One region of the Shewanella sp. OMA3-2 genome, then DNA from elsewhere that is predicted to be linked to it. Evidence: predicted binding sites of a transcription regulator. Region 1 holds the regulator's gene; each other region holds the start of a gene.
What was found. The regulator sigma-54, encoded in region 1, starts transcription at its own class of promoters, with help from an activator protein. The targets are predictions, from matches to a motif close to GTTGGCACGNNNNTNGNNT.
Positions count from the first base shown of each region.

Region 2: L0B17_RS05600 (P-II family nitrogen regulator) is a predicted target of sigma-54. The motif match lies at 3,234-3,252, and genes of this name have one in related genera.
Region 3: L0B17_RS10605 (YccF domain-containing protein) is a predicted target of sigma-54. The motif match lies at 3,041-3,059, and genes of this name have one in related genera.

Region 1 is NZ_CP090974.1:4,038,281-4,044,442, forward strand. It holds gene L0B17_RS17805 (KpsF/GutQ family sugar-phosphate isomerase) at 1-546, shown strand, start outside; gene kdsC (3-deoxy-manno-octulosonate-8-phosphatase KdsC) at 555-1,115, shown strand; gene lptC (LPS export ABC transporter periplasmic protein LptC) at 1,112-1,672, shown strand; gene lptA (lipopolysaccharide transport periplasmic protein LptA) at 1,659-2,246, shown strand; gene lptB (LPS export ABC transporter ATP-binding protein) at 2,243-2,974, shown strand; gene L0B17_RS17830 (RNA polymerase factor sigma-54) at 3,149-4,642, shown strand; gene hpf (ribosome hibernation-promoting factor, HPF/YfiA family) at 4,669-4,956, shown strand; gene ptsN (PTS IIA-like nitrogen regulatory protein PtsN) at 4,959-5,402, shown strand; partial or broken gene rapZ (RNase adapter RapZ) at 5,399-6,162, shown strand, end outside.
Region 2 is NZ_CP090974.1:1,261,606-1,267,767, forward strand. It holds gene narQ (nitrate/nitrite two-component system sensor histidine kinase NarQ) at 1-1,296, opposite strand, end outside; gene nrfA (ammonia-forming nitrite reductase cytochrome c552 subunit) at 1,587-2,981, shown strand; gene L0B17_RS05600 (P-II family nitrogen regulator) at 3,310-3,648, shown strand; gene L0B17_RS05605 (ammonium transporter) at 3,661-4,911, shown strand; gene L0B17_RS05610 (hypothetical protein) at 5,037-5,360, shown strand; gene L0B17_RS05615 (tetratricopeptide repeat protein) at 5,500-6,162, shown strand, end outside.
Region 3 is NZ_CP090974.1:2,383,745-2,389,906, forward strand. It holds gene L0B17_RS10590 (LysR family transcriptional regulator) at 1-616, shown strand, start outside; gene L0B17_RS10595 (TIGR00266 family protein) at 726-1,481, shown strand; gene L0B17_RS10600 (EVE domain-containing protein) at 1,612-2,076, opposite strand; gene L0B17_RS10605 (YccF domain-containing protein) at 2,586-2,999, opposite strand; gene L0B17_RS10610 (1-aminocyclopropane-1-carboxylate deaminase/D-cysteine desulfhydrase) at 3,199-4,176, shown strand; gene L0B17_RS10615 (ChrR family anti-sigma-E factor) at 5,107-5,784, opposite strand; partial or broken gene L0B17_RS10620 (sigma-70 family RNA polymerase sigma factor) at 5,777-6,162, opposite strand, start outside.

The DNA.
Region 1 (6,162 bases):
GTGCCTGAAGAAGCTTGCCCACTTGGTTTAGCGCCAACATCAAGCACGACAGTAACATTAGTCATGGGTGATGCCTTAGCGGTCGCACTATTACAAGCAAAAGGATTTACCCGTGATGATTTTGCCCTCTCACATCCAGGGGGCTCTTTAGGCCGTAAATTATTACTCAAGGTGAATGAAGTTATGCACCAAGGCAAAGATCTCCCCTTGGTAAAGCAAGATATTTGCATCACTGAAGCCTTATATGAAATATCGAATAAAGGCTTAGGCATGACAGCGGTGGTTGATGATAATAATGTCTTAGTCGGTATTTTTACCGATGGTGATTTACGCCAGGTTATCGATGCAGAAGTCAATCTTCGCACCACACCAATTTCACAGGTTATGACCAAAAATTGTGTCACCAGCCCAGCCAACATCTTGGCAGCTCAAGCATTACAAATAATGGATGAAAAAAACATCAACGGTTTGATTGTGGTAAATAACGCACATCAACCCATAGGCGCATTAAATATGCTCGATATGGTTAAAGCAGGGGTAATATAAGTATGACAATGAATACGCAAACTCATCTAGGTTTTTATGGCCCAATTAGCGATGATACTTGGCAACGCGCCCAAAAAATAAAACTGCTTATTTGCGACGTTGATGGGGTTTTTTCTGACGGCCGTATTTACCTTAATAATAGCGGCGAAGAGTCAAAAGCATTCCACACACGAGACGGGTACGGTGTTCGTTCAATATTAACCAGTGGCATTAATGTTGCCGTTATTACCGGACGAAAATCTAAAATTGTCGAAAATCGCATGACAGCCTTAGGCATCAAAGATATCCATCAAGGGATCGATGATAAATTGACTCCCTACGAGGCATTAATCAAAAAATATAACGTCACCGCAGAACAAGTAGCTTACATTGGCGATGACATGGTAGATTTGCCTGTTATGAAAGTAGTAGGACTGGCTGTCAGCGTTGCCGATGGACATCCATACGTTAAACAACACTGCCATATGATAACCACAATTAAAGGTGGCCATGGTGCGTTAAGAGAGCTAACTGACTTGTTGCTTTTAAGCCAAAATAAATTTGAAAGTGCCCATGGTATGAGTATATGAATCGAACCACACTGGCTATTTGCGCATTTTTTGGCTTAGCCTTGATATTGTATTGGCAAGTACAAGTCAAACGAAATCAAATGGCATTAATCAAAGATCCTAGAGTTGAGCGACCTGATTTTGTGGCCGATGATCTTCGCACTACAGAATTCAACAAATTGGGACTCGTTGACAGCAAAGTCAGCGCCCAACATATGGAACATTTTACCAGCACAAACACCACTTTATTTACCGCGCCAGTACTGCTTCTTTATCCTGAAAATGGTAAGGCGCAATGGCAAATAACGGCTAAAAATGCAACGTTAGATCAGCATTCAAATGAAGTCAGCTTATATAACGATGTAGTAATCGATGCCATTGATATTGAAGAGCCGTTACAATCACTTGAAACTCAGCAAGTCACCTTTAATTTAAACACTATGATAGGGCGTTCTGAAGAGTCAGTTACCATTAAAGGTAATGGTTTTATTATTCAAGGCTTAGGGCTATTTGCCGATCTCAATGCAGAACAAATTACCTTACTCAGTCAAGTAGAAGGGACATATGAACCACATTAAGTTTTTAACCACATTGCTCGGTAGAAGCAGTGTTATTTGCACTTTAGCTATTAGTGTTTTGGCTGGCAACGCCGTGGCCAAAGAAGGCGACTTAAAGCAAGAGCTTAAAATTGCTGCCGTGAGCCAACGAGCTGATGTTAAAAATAACCAAATCATTTTTAACGGACCAGTAAAAATCACCCAAGGCTCGATCAATATCGAAGCCGATGAGCTGCGGGCATTTTCTGCTGAAAACGGCCAAACTAAAACGCTAATTGCCACCGGCAACCCTGCTACGTTCTCACAAGAGCTTGATGATGGCCGCATAGGTACAGCCAGTGCCAATGAAATTCGTTATGACTTAGCAACGACCGGACTCTTGCTAACCGGAAACGCTAAGCTAGATCAAGCAGGCAGTAAAGTGACAGGAAACGTAATCCGTTACAATATCAATGCCCAAGAGCTTATCGCGGAGAGTACCGGTAAAGGTGAAGATCGTGTGATTACCATTATTCAGCCGGAAAACTTCCAAAATGATGCATCACCCGCACAAAAACTACCTGAAATTCCGTTAAAAAAGCAAGGTAACCAATGACCCAAATTACCTTAACAGCTGAGAATTTAGCTAAAAGCTATAAAAATCGTCAAGTGGTTAAAAGTGTCAGTTTAACCGTAAAAACTGGCCAGATTGTTGGGCTACTAGGTCCCAATGGCGCAGGTAAAACCACGACGTTTTATATGGTTGTTGGCTTAGTCAAAAGTGACCATGGCCGCATTTTAATCGATGACGATGACTTAACCGCTGATCCAATGCATTTACGGGCGCGAAAAGGTATTGGCTACTTACCCCAAGAAGCCAGTATTTTTAGAAAACTCACCGTGCACGATAATATTATGGCTGTCTTGCAAACCCGTAAATCGATGACTCCAGACGAGCGGATCCAGGAACTTGAACATCTTTTAGAAGAATTTCATATCACCCATATTCGCGATAGTTTAGGTATGTCACTATCTGGCGGCGAAAGACGACGGGTAGAAATTGCCCGCGCTTTAGCAGCCAACCCTAAATTTATACTATTAGATGAGCCCTTTGCTGGTGTTGACCCTATTTCAGTGATTGATATTAAAAAAATTATTCTGCAACTCAAACACCGTGGTCTAGGGGTATTAATTACCGACCATAACGTCCGTGAAACACTTGATGTGTGCGAGCGTGCATATATCGTTAGTCAGGGTAATTTAATTGCCGAAGGAACTCCTACTGAAGTACTAAACAATCAACAAGTTCGGGCTGTATACTTAGGGGAACAATTCAAGCTATAGTGAATCTAAAGAGGCTCTGAAACACTTGCTTAACATTGTATTCTGGTGGCTGAGCTATCTGATGATAGAGTTAATCGCTCATATGTAACTAAAGTCAGAGCATTTGTTAAAAAATTTGCGACTCTCACTCACTTTAACCAGTGAGACGCCGAATTATTCTAGGGATCAGCAGTAATGAAAGCTTCACTCCAACTTAAAATGGGTCAGCACCTCACTATGACCCCACAACTGCAACAAGCGATTCGTTTGTTGCAGTTATCGTCTTTGGAGTTACAGCAAGAAATTCAACAAGCATTAGATTCCAACCCTTTGCTTGAAATGGAAGATGAATTTTCAGTACTTAGCGATAAAAATGAAAACTCAAAAGACCTGTCAGACACTGACTTCAACGAAGTCAGTGTCCCTGTTGTCGAAAAAGACACTTCAAATATCGATACCGCAGAGTCAATGACTAAAGAGCAAATGTCTGACGATCTGCCAATGGATACCACTTGGGATGAAGTGTACAGCGCCTCCCCAATGGCAAGCCCAGGTTCGGGGTCAGGCAGCATGCCAAATGATGACATGCCTTTCCAGGGTGAAACATCTGAAGGCTTGTATGAACATCTAGAATGGCAAAAAAATCTGACTCCCTTTTCTGAAACAGACTTAGCTATCGCAACTGCGATTATTGATGCTATTGATGACACTGGCTATCTCACCCAAAGTACCGAAGACATTTTAGAGGCCATGGGCGATGACTCTGTCGAACTAGACGAAGTAGAAGCTGTGCTAAAGCGCATACAACATTTTGATCCACTTGGTGTTGCCTCACGCAGCTTAAGTGAATGCTTGTTGATTCAACTTGTTCAGTTTGCACCAAACACACCACATATTGATAATGCCAGAATGTTAATCAAAGATTATTTAGATTTGATTGCTGGGCGTGATTTTCGCACCTTAATGCGTAAAACAAAGCTAAAAGAAGATGAGCTGCGCGAAGCAATTGAATTAATACAATCTTTAAATCCACGTCCTGGCACCATGATCACTCCACCAGATGATGAATATGTTATCCCAGATGTGTCAGTAACCAAAAAGAATGGCCGTTGGGTAGTTGAGTTGAACCCTGACAACATGCCAAAAATAGGCATCAATCAACAATATGCTGCCATGGCAAAAAGCAGCAAAAGCTCAACAGACACTCAATTTATTCGAGGCCACTTACAAGAAGCCAAATGGTTCATCAAAAGCTTAGAAAGCCGTAGCGATACCTTGCTTAAAGTATCAAATTGTATTGTGCAATTTCAGCAAGGTTTTTTTGAATACGGCGCAGAAGCCATGAAACCTATGGTGTTGAATGACATAGCTGAAGCTGTCGAAATGCATGAATCAACTATCTCGCGTGTCACCACACAAAAGTATATGCATACACCACGCGGACTATTCGAACTTAAGTATTTTTTTTCTAGCCATGTAAGCACCGACGATGGCGGAGAGTGCTCATCGACAGCAATTAGAGCCTTTATTAAAAAGCTGGTTGCAGCTGAAAACCAGAAAAAGCCATTAAGTGACAGTAAAATGGCTGATCTTCTGGCTGAACAAGGGATTAATGTTGCACGTCGCACTATCGCAAAATATCGCGAAGCGATGATGATCCCTCCCTCAAACCAACGTAAGAGCTTATAATCTACCTAGGCAATTGGAGGATAAATATGCACATCACCTTAGCGGGTCACCATATTGAAATTACTGAATCACTGAGAGAATATGTTACAAATAAGTTTACAAAACTTGAACGACATTTCGATCAGATCAATAATGTCCAAGTAGTATTGAATGTCGAAAAGCAGTTACAGAAAGCTGAAGCAAAAGTCAGCCTAAATGGCACTGAAGTATTTGCCACTGCTGAACATGCTGACATGTATCACGCCATAGACGCCCTGATTGACAAGCTCGATCGTCAGGTCATTAAACATAAAGAGAAATTAACTAAACATTAATGATGGAACTTAGTACCATCCTGCAGCCGGAATGCACCTCCTGTGCCACACCGGGCAGTAAGAAAAAGGTACTGGAACTTATCAGCGATTTAGTCGCTGCCCAGTACCCATCCCTCTCCTCACAAGAGATTTTTGAAAGCCTAGTGGCTAGAGAAAAAATGGGTAGCACAGGAATCGGCTCTGGCATTGCAATTCCGCATGGACGACTCACGACCATCGAGCGCCCTATCGCCGTTTTTGTAAAGTGCGAAGAGGCTATTTCATTTGATGCTATAGACAAACAACCTGTGGATCTCTTATTTGCACTTTTAGTACCCGCTGATCAATGCCAACAGCATCTGAGTACTTTATCCTTAATGGCAGAAAAATTGTCAGATAAACATATCCTTAAACAGTTACGTAAAGCGAGTAACGCAACCGAACTTTACCAGGTCATCACAACATGAAATTAGTTATTGTATCCGGTCGTTCAGGCTCGGGTAAATCTGTCGCACTAAGAGTACTAGAAGACCTAGGCTACTATTGTGTTGATAACTTACCATTACCTTTGATTGGACGGCTCTTAGAGCAGCTTAGAAACACCAATGAACTGGTGGCGATTAGTGTTGATGTTAGAAATATAGAAGAGCAAGGTAAAGTATTAAAGCAGCAGCTTGCGTGGTTATCTAACGATACTGAAATTATTAGCTTTTTTTACAAGCAAGTGATGAAGCCCTGTTAAAACGATACAGTGAAACCCGAAGACTGCACCCTTTATCGAAAAAGAATATGTCCTTACAGGATGCTATTCAATTTGAAGGTGAATTACTCGCGCCTATTTCTGAATATGTAGATCATTTTATCGACACCTCAAAGTTGAATATTTATCAACTGAGTGATCAAGTACGCGAAATTCTAATGGGCAGTGTTGATAAAGAGCTGGTCATCAACTTTGAATCATTTGGTTTTAAATATGGTATGCCCGCTGAAGCCGACTTTATGTTCGACGTACGTTTTTTACCTAACCCACATTGGGAAATAGAATTACGTCCCTTTACTGGATTAGATAAGCCAGTGCAAGAATTTCTTGGGCAGCAACCTTTGGTAAACAAGTTCATTTGGCAAATAGAAAACCTATTTGAAACATGGATGCCTCACTTAGAGCGCAACAACCGTAGCTACTTAACCATAGCTATTGGCTGCACCGGTGGTCAGCATCGCTCAGTT
Region 2 (6,162 bases), 1.3 Mb from region 1:
GGTTAAGCGGAAAGTGGATAATAATTCCCGTAGCTGGGCATAAGCAAAACTAACACCATCGTTAATTTCAGTTATCTGAAGTTCTACTTCTTGATTACGGCAATTGTCCGGTAATTTTTTACGTAACAAGCTGACCTGAATTTTTAAAAAGGATAATAATTGCCCTAAAGAATCATGCAGTTCACGGGCAATCACTGCTCTCTCCTCCATTAACGCGAGCTGTTGTCTTTGCTCTGTCGCATTATGAATGGTAATTGAACGTGCTAGCATCACCGCAAAATTGATAAACAAGGGATTATTGAGTTTATGTGTGGAGATGACTTCTAAATAACCCTGGCGAGTTTGCTCTAATTGCAGCGGAAAACACACGCTGTTTTGAGCTATAGTAGGCCAACCTTTGCTGGCTTCAATAACATCTTGCGATTGGCCTTCATGTTCGATCACCAATCTTAAAAAATCTAATTTTTCAAAACGTTGAAGTTGATCTAAAGCTGATTTTAACGCTTTATAGTCAAGCTTGTCTGAATGCAGCATGATCAAATTATCATATAAGAAATAGAGTTCATTATTAGCACGTGTTAACGCTAAGGTTTTATCGGAAACCTGTTGCTCAAGATCTTGATATAAATTTGATAATTCAGAGGCGGTTTTTTTCAGGGCATTGCTTAATGCGGTTAGCTCTATGTAATCCGTTTTAGGCATATCAACATCGAAATTACCCTGCGAAATAGTCATTGCACTATCTATTAATAATTGCAGTGGTTTTACAACACGCTTGCGGGTAAATGTCACAGCAATGGCGGCAACGATTAACATGAGTGTTAATCCAATGACTTGGCTGAGGACCAATAACCTCAGTTTATCGGCGGAAAAATGCTCTATCTCTAATACGAGAATATCGACGGTATCAACAAAATCGGTTAATGCTTCGCTATAAAGATTGATATCGCCTGTTTCTGCATAGGTTCTCATTAACTGCCATTTATCTATGACTAATAAGTACTGCTTTGATAAGGTTTTTGGGCTGTACCAAGCGAGGGAACTTTGCAGCACATCTGAGTTGAGGGTGTTTTCAAACTCTTTAATTTTCGCACTAACCTGATCATTGTTTGTGTTGGCCGATAGCAGTAGTCGGTAACTTTGCATACGTAATGAGCCAGAGGCGTTAATTGCACGGGCATCACCAATACTGAATGATAAATTAATAATTGAGTACACAGCTAAACTTGAAGAAAGCAAAATTAGGATTAACATTACCCCGAGTATTGTAGAAGTTAAGCTACCGCGTGTTAACATTTTTGGTCCATTTTATTGTTTTTTTTACCTGTATTATTGTGGCATGTTTACCAGCTTTAAACAGCCCTAAAGTATAGGCGAACAGTGAGTTCTACATTAGCTGGCGCTTTAATACATTAACAAAATTGAAGAAATGTGAGATACAACACGTTCACATATTGATCTGGCGCATACTTTTATTCCTATACCTCAAAAGGGGTATTCTTAGTTGGGGCTTAAATAGCTAATTTTGACCTTGGAGATATCGTGGTTATAAATTAATTATAAAGTAACACGGAGTGAAGATGATGATGAACGTAAAATCTACTGTATTAAGTGCAGTGATTGCGACCAGCTTTTTGGCTGCAGGTGCCATGGCAAGTGATAAGACTGAGCCTCGCAATGAAGTATATAAAGATAAGTATTCGGCTCAGTATGAATCTTGGCATGATACCAGTGAAAGTGAAGAAATTGTTGATATGCTGGAAGAGGTACCTAGCTTAGTGGTTTTATGGGCGGGTTACGGCTTTGCAAAAGATTATAATGCACCACGTGGTCACCATTATGCCGTTACCGATGTGACTAATACATTACGTACCGGTGCGCCTAAGAATGCTGAAGATGGCCCAATGCCTATGGCATGTTGGAGCTGTAAAAGTCCTGATGTTCCTCGTGTAATTGAAGAACAGGGCGAGGATGGCTATTTTGCAGGAAAATGGGCTAAAGGTGGAGCTGAAATTGTTAATACAATTGGTTGTGGTGACTGTCATGAAAAAGGTTCCCCTAAATTACGCATCTCTCGGCCATATGTCGATCGTGCATTAGGTGCTATTGGTACACCTTTTGATAAAGCATCTCGTAAAGACAAGCAATCAATGGTTTGTGCGCAGTGCCATGTTGAATATTACTTCGAGAAAACAGCTGATAAATCAGGTTTTGTGAAGTTCCCGTGGGATATGGGAACCACAGTTGAGCAAATGGAAGTTTACTATGACAACATGGCGTTCTCTGATTGGACTCATGCGTTATCTAAAACCCCAATGCTTAAAGCGCAGCACCCAGGTTATGAAACATGGAAAGCAGGTATACACGGTAAAAACAACGTTACCTGTACTGACTGTCATATGCCTAAAGTGGCTAAAGCAAACGGTAAAGGTAAATTTACCGATCATAAAGTGGGTAACCCATTTGATCGTTTTGACGAAACCTGCGCTACTTGTCATAGCCAAAGCAAAGAGTTTATGGTTGATTTAACCAATGAGCGTAAGCAAAAAGTTGGCGAGCTTAAAGCCAGTGCTGAAGCGCAATTAGTCAAAGCTCACTTCGAAGCAAAAGCGGCTTGGGATGCGGGGGCAACTGAGGCAGAAATGAAGCCTATCCTTACTGATATCCGTCATTCACAGTGGCGTTGGGATTTTGCAACTGCATCACATGGCGTTGCAGCTCACGCAGCAGATGAAGCATTACGTATTTTAGGCACCGCGGTTGATAAAGCGGCTAATGCACGTATTAAGCTTGCTCATCTATTAGCGGCTAAAGGTGTTAAGCAACCTATTGTTTACCCTGACACCTCGACTAAAGCAAAAGCGCAAGCTGCATTAGGCATGGACATGAAAACAATGAATGCAGAAAAAGAAGCATTTAAGAAAAATCTAGTGCCTAAATGGCAACAAGAAGCCAAAAAGCGCGAAGCAACTTATAAGTAAGTTGTTAAGCCGACTCAATCGGTTATGTGAATAGCAGTATTAAGTAACCAAACGCTTTTTTAAAGCCCTCGAAAGAGGGCTTTTTTTATACCATTTATCACGTCGCAGGCTCTAAGACACTTCTGAACTCACCATGGTATTGCTGCACCAATATCAAGCGGCATAGTTTTATTGCGCACTAATATGGTGCTTACTCGTGCTATTTTTATCGAGAAATTAAATCTATTTTCTTTTAAAACATAGGTTTAAAAAACTGGCCTGATGATTGAATCTGTTAAACCAACAAATATATAACAAATTCATATTTTATTAATTTTTGGAGGTCGGGATGAAACTCGTCAGCGCAATCATCAAACCATTTAAATTGGATGATGTCCGTGAAGCTATCGCTGGAATGGGCATTGAGGGTATGACAGTCACTGAGGTGAAAGGTTTTGGTCGTCAAAAAGGTCACACTGAGCTTTATCGCGGTGCTGAATATCAAGTGGATTTTTTACCTAAAGTAAAATTAGAGATCGCCACTAAAGAAGAAAACTTAGATATGTTAATTGAAGCTATTACCACTGCGGCGCATACCGGCAAGATTGGTGACGGTAAAATCTTTGTAACTAATTTAGAACAAGCCGTGCGTATTCGTACCGGTGAAGTTGATAACGAAGCATTATAAGGGGTAATGATAATGGAAGAATTAGCAAAATTAGGACTAACGGTTAGCGAGTTACGCTTTGCATTAGATACCTTCTATTTTTTGATCTCTGGTGCACTAGTGATGTGGATGGCTGCGGGGTTTGCCATGTTAGAAGCTGGTTTAGTACGTTCAAAAAATACCACTGAAATTCTAACTAAAAACGTATGCTTGTATGCAATTGCGTGCGTAACTTACTTGCTTGTTGGCTACAACATCATGTATGTCGACAATGCTGAAGGCGGTATTATCCCTTCATTTGGCGCATTAATTGGCTCACAAGCTGCTGATGCTGATCACGCCCTAGAATCTGACTTTTTCTTCCAAGTGGTGTTTGTTGCTACCGCAATGTCGATTGTATCGGGAGCAGTCGCAGAACGCATGAGATTATGGGCTTTCTTGGCATTTTCAGTGTTTATGACGACGATTATTTATCCGATAGAGGGCTATTGGACTTGGGGTGGTGGATTTTTATCAGAAGCGGGTTTTGTTGATTTTGCGGGCAGTGGCATAGTGCACATGGCTGGGGCGGCAGCGGCTATTTCGGGAGTATTGTTACTCGGTGCTCGTAAAGGTAAATATGGTGCTAACGGCCAGGTTAATCCGATCCCTGGCTCTAACTTACCTATGGCGACCTTAGGCATGTTCATTCTGTGGATGGGCTGGTTTGGCTTTAACGGTGGCTCACAATTATTAGTGTCTGATGCTGAAAATGCGTCAGCCGTGGCTAAGGTTTTTGTCAACACTAATTCTGCCGCCGCATTCGGTGCTATAGCAGCCTTGATTGTGTGTAAAGTGGTTTGGGGTAAAGCAGACTTAACCATGATATTAAACGGTGCTTTAGCAGGCCTTGTAGCGATTACGGCCGACCCATTATCACCTTCGCTAGTGATGGCAGGCGTGATTGGTTTAGTCGCTGGTGGTATTGTTATCTTCTCTATCATTGGTTTTGATCGCATCAAAATTGACGATCCCGTTGGTGCTATTTCGGTGCACGGAGTGGCAGGTTTCTTAGGCCTTATGTTAGTACCATTATCGAATGCTGATGCTAATTTTGGTTCGCAATTATTCGGCGCTGTGGTTATCTTTGGTTGGGTATTTTCTGCTTCACTTGTTGTTTGGTATGCGCTAAAAATTACTATGGGCATTCGTGTCACTGAAGAAGAAGAGTATGTCGGTATGGATGCATCTGACTGTGGTATTGATGCTTATCCTGAGTTTGTTAGTGTAAAAACGGGCAGCTAATTGTGTAAAGTATCGCAATATTTAAACAGAGTCCTTTAGGGCTCTGTTTTTTTATGTGCTAAATTTATGGCTTACTACATAATTTGATATAGCTACATAATTTGAGGCTGCTTATGAATACTTTGATGAAATTTGTTGTGGTCATTGCGATTAACTTACTAATGAGTTTTTCAATTTGTGCAGGGCAAGTTGTGGTGCGTAAGTCATCAGACTCATTTGATGCATTTGCGGTTCGCGATCAAGTCATCAAAGAGTATGAATGGCAAGAAGCGCTAAGAATGCAGCAACAGATTGAAATTTTACAATCATTGCCAGTAGGATGTGTCCCGCTCGCATTACCTTTCCGCTACTTTAGTTGTGCTGGTTTAGCCTATCGCCCTTATGAGTATCAAAATAAACAGTTATTTATTCAAATTGATCCGCCTAAGCATCCCGCGCAGCCTAAATAGGCTTAATACTGTGGATAAATGTGGCAAGATATTTCATTAATCTGGTTGGCGATTAGGGTTTATTCATCGCTTTTTTGGCTGAAAAGGGTTTATTTGACTAAGCTTATCTTATTCGTATCTCGATTAAGAGGGTGAGGTTATGTGGGTAATTACCTTTCAACAATACGGGGTTTGTAATAAAGGCTTTAATCAATTAACGCAAGCCATGCTGCCTTTATTAATAATGCTTACGCTGTTTTTATCACTGCTTGGCTGTCAGTCTAGATCTGCTGTCGTACAGTCTATGGATGTTGAATCACTATTCCATGATGAGTTATTTATCGCAACTGAGATCATCTCACCTGAGCAGATTTATAGCTTACCATCGTCTTATATCGCTCAAATCAAGCAAGCTTACTCAAGAGACAATACCACTCAACATCGAAAAATGCCCATTCACTCTTGGCTAGCCCAATATATTGGCGCACAAAATGGTGGCTTTGAATACCGAGATCATTACACTCGCCCCGCCAGTGAAACGGCCATTAGTCGGCAAGGTAACTGTATGTCGCTGGTGGTATTATCTGCCGCATTAGCGGATATTTTTAGTATACCTGTAGAATTTCAAGACATTGATGTTGAGCCCGTTTGGGATAAACGAGGCGGATTTTATCTGGTGAATGGCCATGTCAATTTATTCTTGGTCGCTGCAACGGATGCTAATACTGTTTCTTTTCGTGACAACAAAATATTAATCGATTTTCTACCCGAAAGGGCAGTGCGCGGTTTTAGTCAAAAGCGGGTCAATAAGCAAACCTTGACC
Region 3 (6,162 bases), 1.7 Mb from region 1:
GGAACCAATAATGACCGCATTAAAGCGTATGGCTGAGCATAAAATCCCAACTAAAATTCAATTAAATATGGAGTTTTTAGGCGGAGTGCAGCATAGGTTTGAGCGGGATGGTGCCGATTTAATGCTAGTAAAAGACTATTTGACAGGGCCAAACTATCATCCTAAAGCCTTACCCACAATTACCAGTATATTAGTTGCCAGTTGTCATCACCCCTTGGTTGGGCAAAGTCAAATCAGTTTAACTGAGCTACAACAGCATGTGGAATTGACCATTGAAGACTCGTCCCCACAGCGTTTAGTGCGCGATGAAATGCAATTTGGTGGCGACAAGGTATTTTATTTATCAGGGTTTATTATGAAAAAAAATGCTTTACTAAAAGGCCTTGGCTTTGGTTGGATGCCAGCATTTTTGATCCATGAAGAGTTAAACTCGGGCGAACTAAAGTCAGTCGACTTTGTCGGAGGTCATAGTTTCAGTTTTACGCCCCAATTAGTGTCAACCCTAGAAAGGCCGTTAGGACGTGCAGGGCAGTTATTTACCGAGCTGATTTTAGAAGAGTTCACTCGCTTTGAACTGCACACATCCAAAGAGGTTAATACCACAGGGCTAGGTTAATAACGTAGATAAACGATACATTATCTTATAGGAGGTTTATAGGCTCGTTTATGAGTTTTATGTTAAATTCATAGAGAATACTATTATCTAATTGTCCAAGGAGTGACAAATGAGTAAGCGATGCCACGAAGTAGATTATGAAATTATTGGTTCAAGCATGCAATTGGTTGAGGTGGAACTCGATCCACACGAAACGGTGATCGCAGAAGCGGGCGCGATGAATTACATGGAACAAGATATCATTTTCGAGGCTAAAATGGGCGATGGCTCTGAACCTGAGTCTGGATTTTTTGGTAAGTTGCTTGGCGCGGGTAAAAGGGCGTTTTCTGGTGAAAGTATATTCATGACTCACTTTACCAATGATGGCCACAATAAACGAAAAGTGGCTTTTGCAGCGCCTTATCCCGGCAGTGTGTTAGCGGTCGATTTATCTCAGCATGATGGTGAGCTTATTTGCCAAAAAGACAGCTTTTTAGCCGCAGCACTGGGCACTAACGTTACCATGAAATTTAATCGTCGTTTAGGAGCAGGTTTTTTCGGTGGTGAAGGGTTTATACTACAAAGTTTGAAGGGTGACGGCATGGTATTTATCCACGCTGGCGGCACCTTAATTAAGAAAGAGCTAAATGGTGAGTCATTGCGGGTTGATACCGGATGTATAGTTGCGTTTTCTCCAGGCATTGATTACGACATTCAACGTGCAGGTTCGTTAAAATCTATGGTCTTTGGCGGAGAAGGATTATTTTTAGCCACCTTACAAGGTCACGGAACCGTTTGGCTACAGTCATTACCGTTTTCACGTATGGCTGATCGTATTATTGCCCATGCACCGACTAAAGGCGGTACATCAAAAGGTGAAGATTAATCACTGAACTTTAAAAGTTAGCTGTCCGCTTCAATTGTAGACGTTAGAATGCTTATAGGAAGTTATTAAAGTTACGTCGATTTTTCATATAAGTATTCTAGGTTATTGCAAGATAATTAAATGTATACTGCTAATGTTCGCAAAGTGACAGAATATAGTTGAATTCTGATTCTTTTACCGGCTGTACGCTCAATCTAGCGCCTTTGGTTACTAACATCATGTCTGCTAAGTTAACATCAGCTTTAAGTTGTTTAAGGCTAATTTGATTAACAAATTTCGCAATAAAAGTTAATTCAACTTCTACCCAACGAGGTGCGTTTGGATCAGATTTTAAATCAAAGTAAGGCGATGATGGCTCAAAAGCACTGCTATCAGCCTGAGCAGGTTGACTTACTTTAGCAAGCCCTACAATCGCTGGCACTTTACAGCTTGAATGATAAAAGAGTACTAAATCATTGATGCTAACTTGATCTCGAAGAAAATTCCTTGCTTGATAATTTCTAATGCCTTGCCAAGCAGTTTTTTGTTCAGTGCACCTTTGCAGATCATCAATACTGAACTCATCAGGTTCAGACTTCATTAACCAATATTTCATTAAGTTCACCAGGTTGTTATTTTGTACGACTATAAATAGTTAGTTGTTATAATCGTGCAGCATGTCAGGATTTTTTATGGTAACTTTTGCGACAGGTACCAGCAAGACTTTGTTATTTAACTTTATCTCAAAGTATGCGTTTTGGAGATGGGATGATGGTGATGCTAGCTAATAGGATGAAAACAGGTGGTTAAACTTGTTATTTACCTTGATATTATCAAGTGCGGTGATGTCCGATACTCTTGAATTACCCACATTGGAATGGCCACCGTTTAGTGGCGCAGAATTACCCGAGAAAGGCATTGTGGCTCAAATTGTTAAATAAGTAATTACCAAAGATAATCACCAATTATCAGCCACAGCAGTTCCTTGGGATCGCGCAATACGCATGGTTAATATTGGGAGCAAAAGTGGCTTACTATCATTAATCAAGGATTCTTAAAATTTGATCCTTAAGCATTAATGGATGCCTACCTGATTGAAATTAAGTAAGCATCTTCTCGTTTCAATTAATATTGCTCGTTTGGAACAACAGTTTGACCTATAGGTGTTAAACTTAACAATGCAAGCTTAAGATGTTGAATACCAAATGGAATACCAATAATGGTTATAAAACAAGCTAATGCATGAGTTAAATGACCTATTGCCAACCAAATCCCAAAAAAGACCAACCAAATCACGTTACCGACGATTCCCATCGTTCCAGTTCCTAAGTCTTCAACACCTGATAAGTGTTTTCGGTTAACACTTTGTTGACCGAAGGGCCAAAATGCCATTTCACCAATGACAAAACAAGCCCGACCAAAAGGAATCCCAATAATACTAATAAAACAGAGTAACCCAGCAAGCCACCAGGCTAGCCCCATTACAAACCCACCTAAAACAAACCATGCAATATTAAAAATAAGTCTCAAAATAGCCATACCTGTTCCTTTAACGACTGACATATGAAAGTAATATTGTTTAGCAGATAATGTGCCAATATTCAACATTATGATTATATTGGTTTAATTTTTCTGTGAATTGATAATTGACTATAAAAATGCAGATTTAGACTAAAAGTTATCGGTTTTAACCAACTTTAGTTACAATGAATTACTATCTCTTTTAATGGTGCTTTACATGTTACGTCATAGTCCTACAGATACAATCAACTTTGCAGGACGGTCAATTTTTGTCAAACGTGATGATAAATTGCACCCTGATTTTAGTGGTAATAAAGCCCGTAAATTTTATCATTTTCTTATTAATGATTTTAAGAATGTTACTCGTATCGTCAGTTCTGGTTCTGCGCAGGCTAATTCTTTATATTCATTATCAGTGTTGGCAAAAATGAAAGGGTGGCAATTAGATTACTATGTCAGCCATATTAGTAAGTATTTAAAGTCACAATTACAAATAACACCAGCCATTGCATCGAATTATACTCAAGCGCATGCCAATGGTGCCAATATTATTGAAGTTGATTGGTCCTCACCTAAATTAAGTGGTTGTAAACACTTAGATGACGCAGTCAGTATCTTTAAGCCTGAATATTACAAGCAATATACTCAGCAAGAGATACTATTTATTCCAGAGGGAGGCAGGTGCGACTATGCTAATACCGGTATCTACCTACTTGGTGAAGAAATTATTAGTTGGGTAAAAGCACAAAATATAACGGCACTATCTGTATTTCTTCCATCAGGCACCGGAACAACAGCACTTTTTCTTCAACAATACTTTAAAGAATGCCAAACAGAGTTGCTCGATGTTCAGGTACTGACTTGCAGTACTGTTGGCGGAGATCTATATTTACAAAAGCAGTTTAGTGCACTTAATCCTGATGATAGCGTGCATCCAACGATTCTTAATGATGGTGTTAAGTATCATTTTGGCAAATTGTATCTAGCTTTATTTGCACTGTGGAACGAAGTGCTTACCACTAGTGGAATAGAGTTTGATTTATTATATGACCCTATTGGATTAAGCGTGTTAAAAAGCCATATTGAAGCTGGGCAATGTCAGAATAGACAAATCTTATACATCCACCAAGGTGGGTTATTAGGCAATGCAACAATGCAGTCAAGATATCATCGTAAGCTGATGAATAAAAGATAAGCTTTATTAAGCAGATAATTGAGTATCATCCACGTGTTATATCGGGGGATAGTATTTGTGGAACATGAGGTAATTAAAGTGGGGTGTATTTTTAGTGTGTAGAGAAAGAGATTTATCAGTTTGCTCTGTTGTTAATAAACGTTCGGTAAATGAGAGGAGAATACCGTTAGCCAGGTTTATTAAATAACAGAGCAAATGATTTACGCCAGAGCGTAAGGGTAGTTATTACTTATTCGAACTGATCAGCCATTTCATAAAGTTCACAGCTTCAATGCGTTTTGAAAAAGTTGTTTTGTTTTTACCTTGTGAATCAGTAAAAGCAATTGAGTTCTTGTTTGATGAAATAGAATTAACAGGAAAGTTAACTGTAATTTCGTGTCCGTTAAATAGGTATGACATTATCATACTCCTTATAAATTATGTTCACCCTTAGGTGATGTAAGTTTTAACAATATAGTTTCCTTAACATTTTTCGTGTTGCGAAAGATTTAAGTTACTGAGTTAAGTTACCTTATCAATATTACACAAATCAAGTGTTTATATGAGAAAATTGCAAAAATCTTAATTATTAATTAGAGAAGATTGTTCTACAATTAACTCAATTATTTAATGTGCAGATAATACATTAAATACTTGACCGTGATAGTTGACCACAGGTTTATGACAAGCCCATTACAGTGAAAATAAAAATCTGAATGAATACAAGTTGTGTATCACACAGATAAGTTTCAAAGATGCTTGTGGTGGTTTACAAAGGAAGTTGAGCAGACTTACGATAGGTAAACAAATAAACAAAGTAATTAAACTTCAGCGATAATATAGGTAATTAATCTGATTAGCAATAGATAAATCGATTTATTTATTGCTAATCAGCTATTTCGACAATTATTTACCTGAAACCGGCATTAACAGTCAGATCAACACAATTAATTAGTAAAGCAACTCACCAATAGGATTTAACAGCTTACTGAATCCTTTAGTAAAATAAAGTGGTGCGTCTACTATGGTGTAGCACAAGCAACCTGTGGTTGTCTGCGGTGAGTGTTCATGATTTTCATCAAGTAGCATGAAGTCACCAGGTTTATAACTGTTAAATTTATCACTAAATTCACCAGCCAATAACAGTGTTAACTCAGAGCCTTTGTGTGTATGTTGTGGTATTTCACCGTTCGCTGCTATATGTAATAAGCTAGCTCTGGCTTTTTCCTCACCAGTATTCAGGCGTAGGCGACTAATTTTACCAATACCTTGCCATGGTGCGTTTATTTGATGCCTAAATGCGCTTGGTAAAGTATAAGATTGACCTTTTACAGATACTTCAATCGTTCCCATATCTACCGGAGCGGATGGCGTCGAATCAAGTTCATCTAATGTACAATCGATCATTTTTTCTAATAGCAAAGCCATATCGATATCCGCAGTCGATCCTGTGGTGATGTTTTTGTCGCTAAATACCGCAATGGTTTGTTGTTTGGTTAACAAAGATAATGATTTATGGCAAATATCACAAAGTTCGGCATGGGCAGAAATCGCTAGAGACATTGACAGCGGCAACTCTCCCTTTATATGGAGTAATAATAATTGTTGGTTAGGATGATAATTAATCATAATGTTTCTCCATAAAGCCTTTTAACTTCTCTAAACCTAATCGTAATCTGGATTTAACCGTACCTATTGGTATTTCGAGTTTGTCTGCCAATTCTTGTTGTGTCATTTCTTGCATATATATGCCCTGTACAACTTCACGTTGTAAAGGGGGAGTTCGTTAACGTGAAGTAGAAGTGTTCCGGTCAACTTAAAATCATCGTCGTTACTTTCTGCATCATCAGACTCAAATAGCGGCCAAATGTCATCACCAAATGAATCTTCTCGGTTATGCTGTACTTTTCTGAGCATATCGAAACATTGGTTGCGCATAATGGTAAAAATCCAGGTGCTGACAGCGGCTTTATCTGGGTTATATAAATGCGCTTTAGTCCACACTCT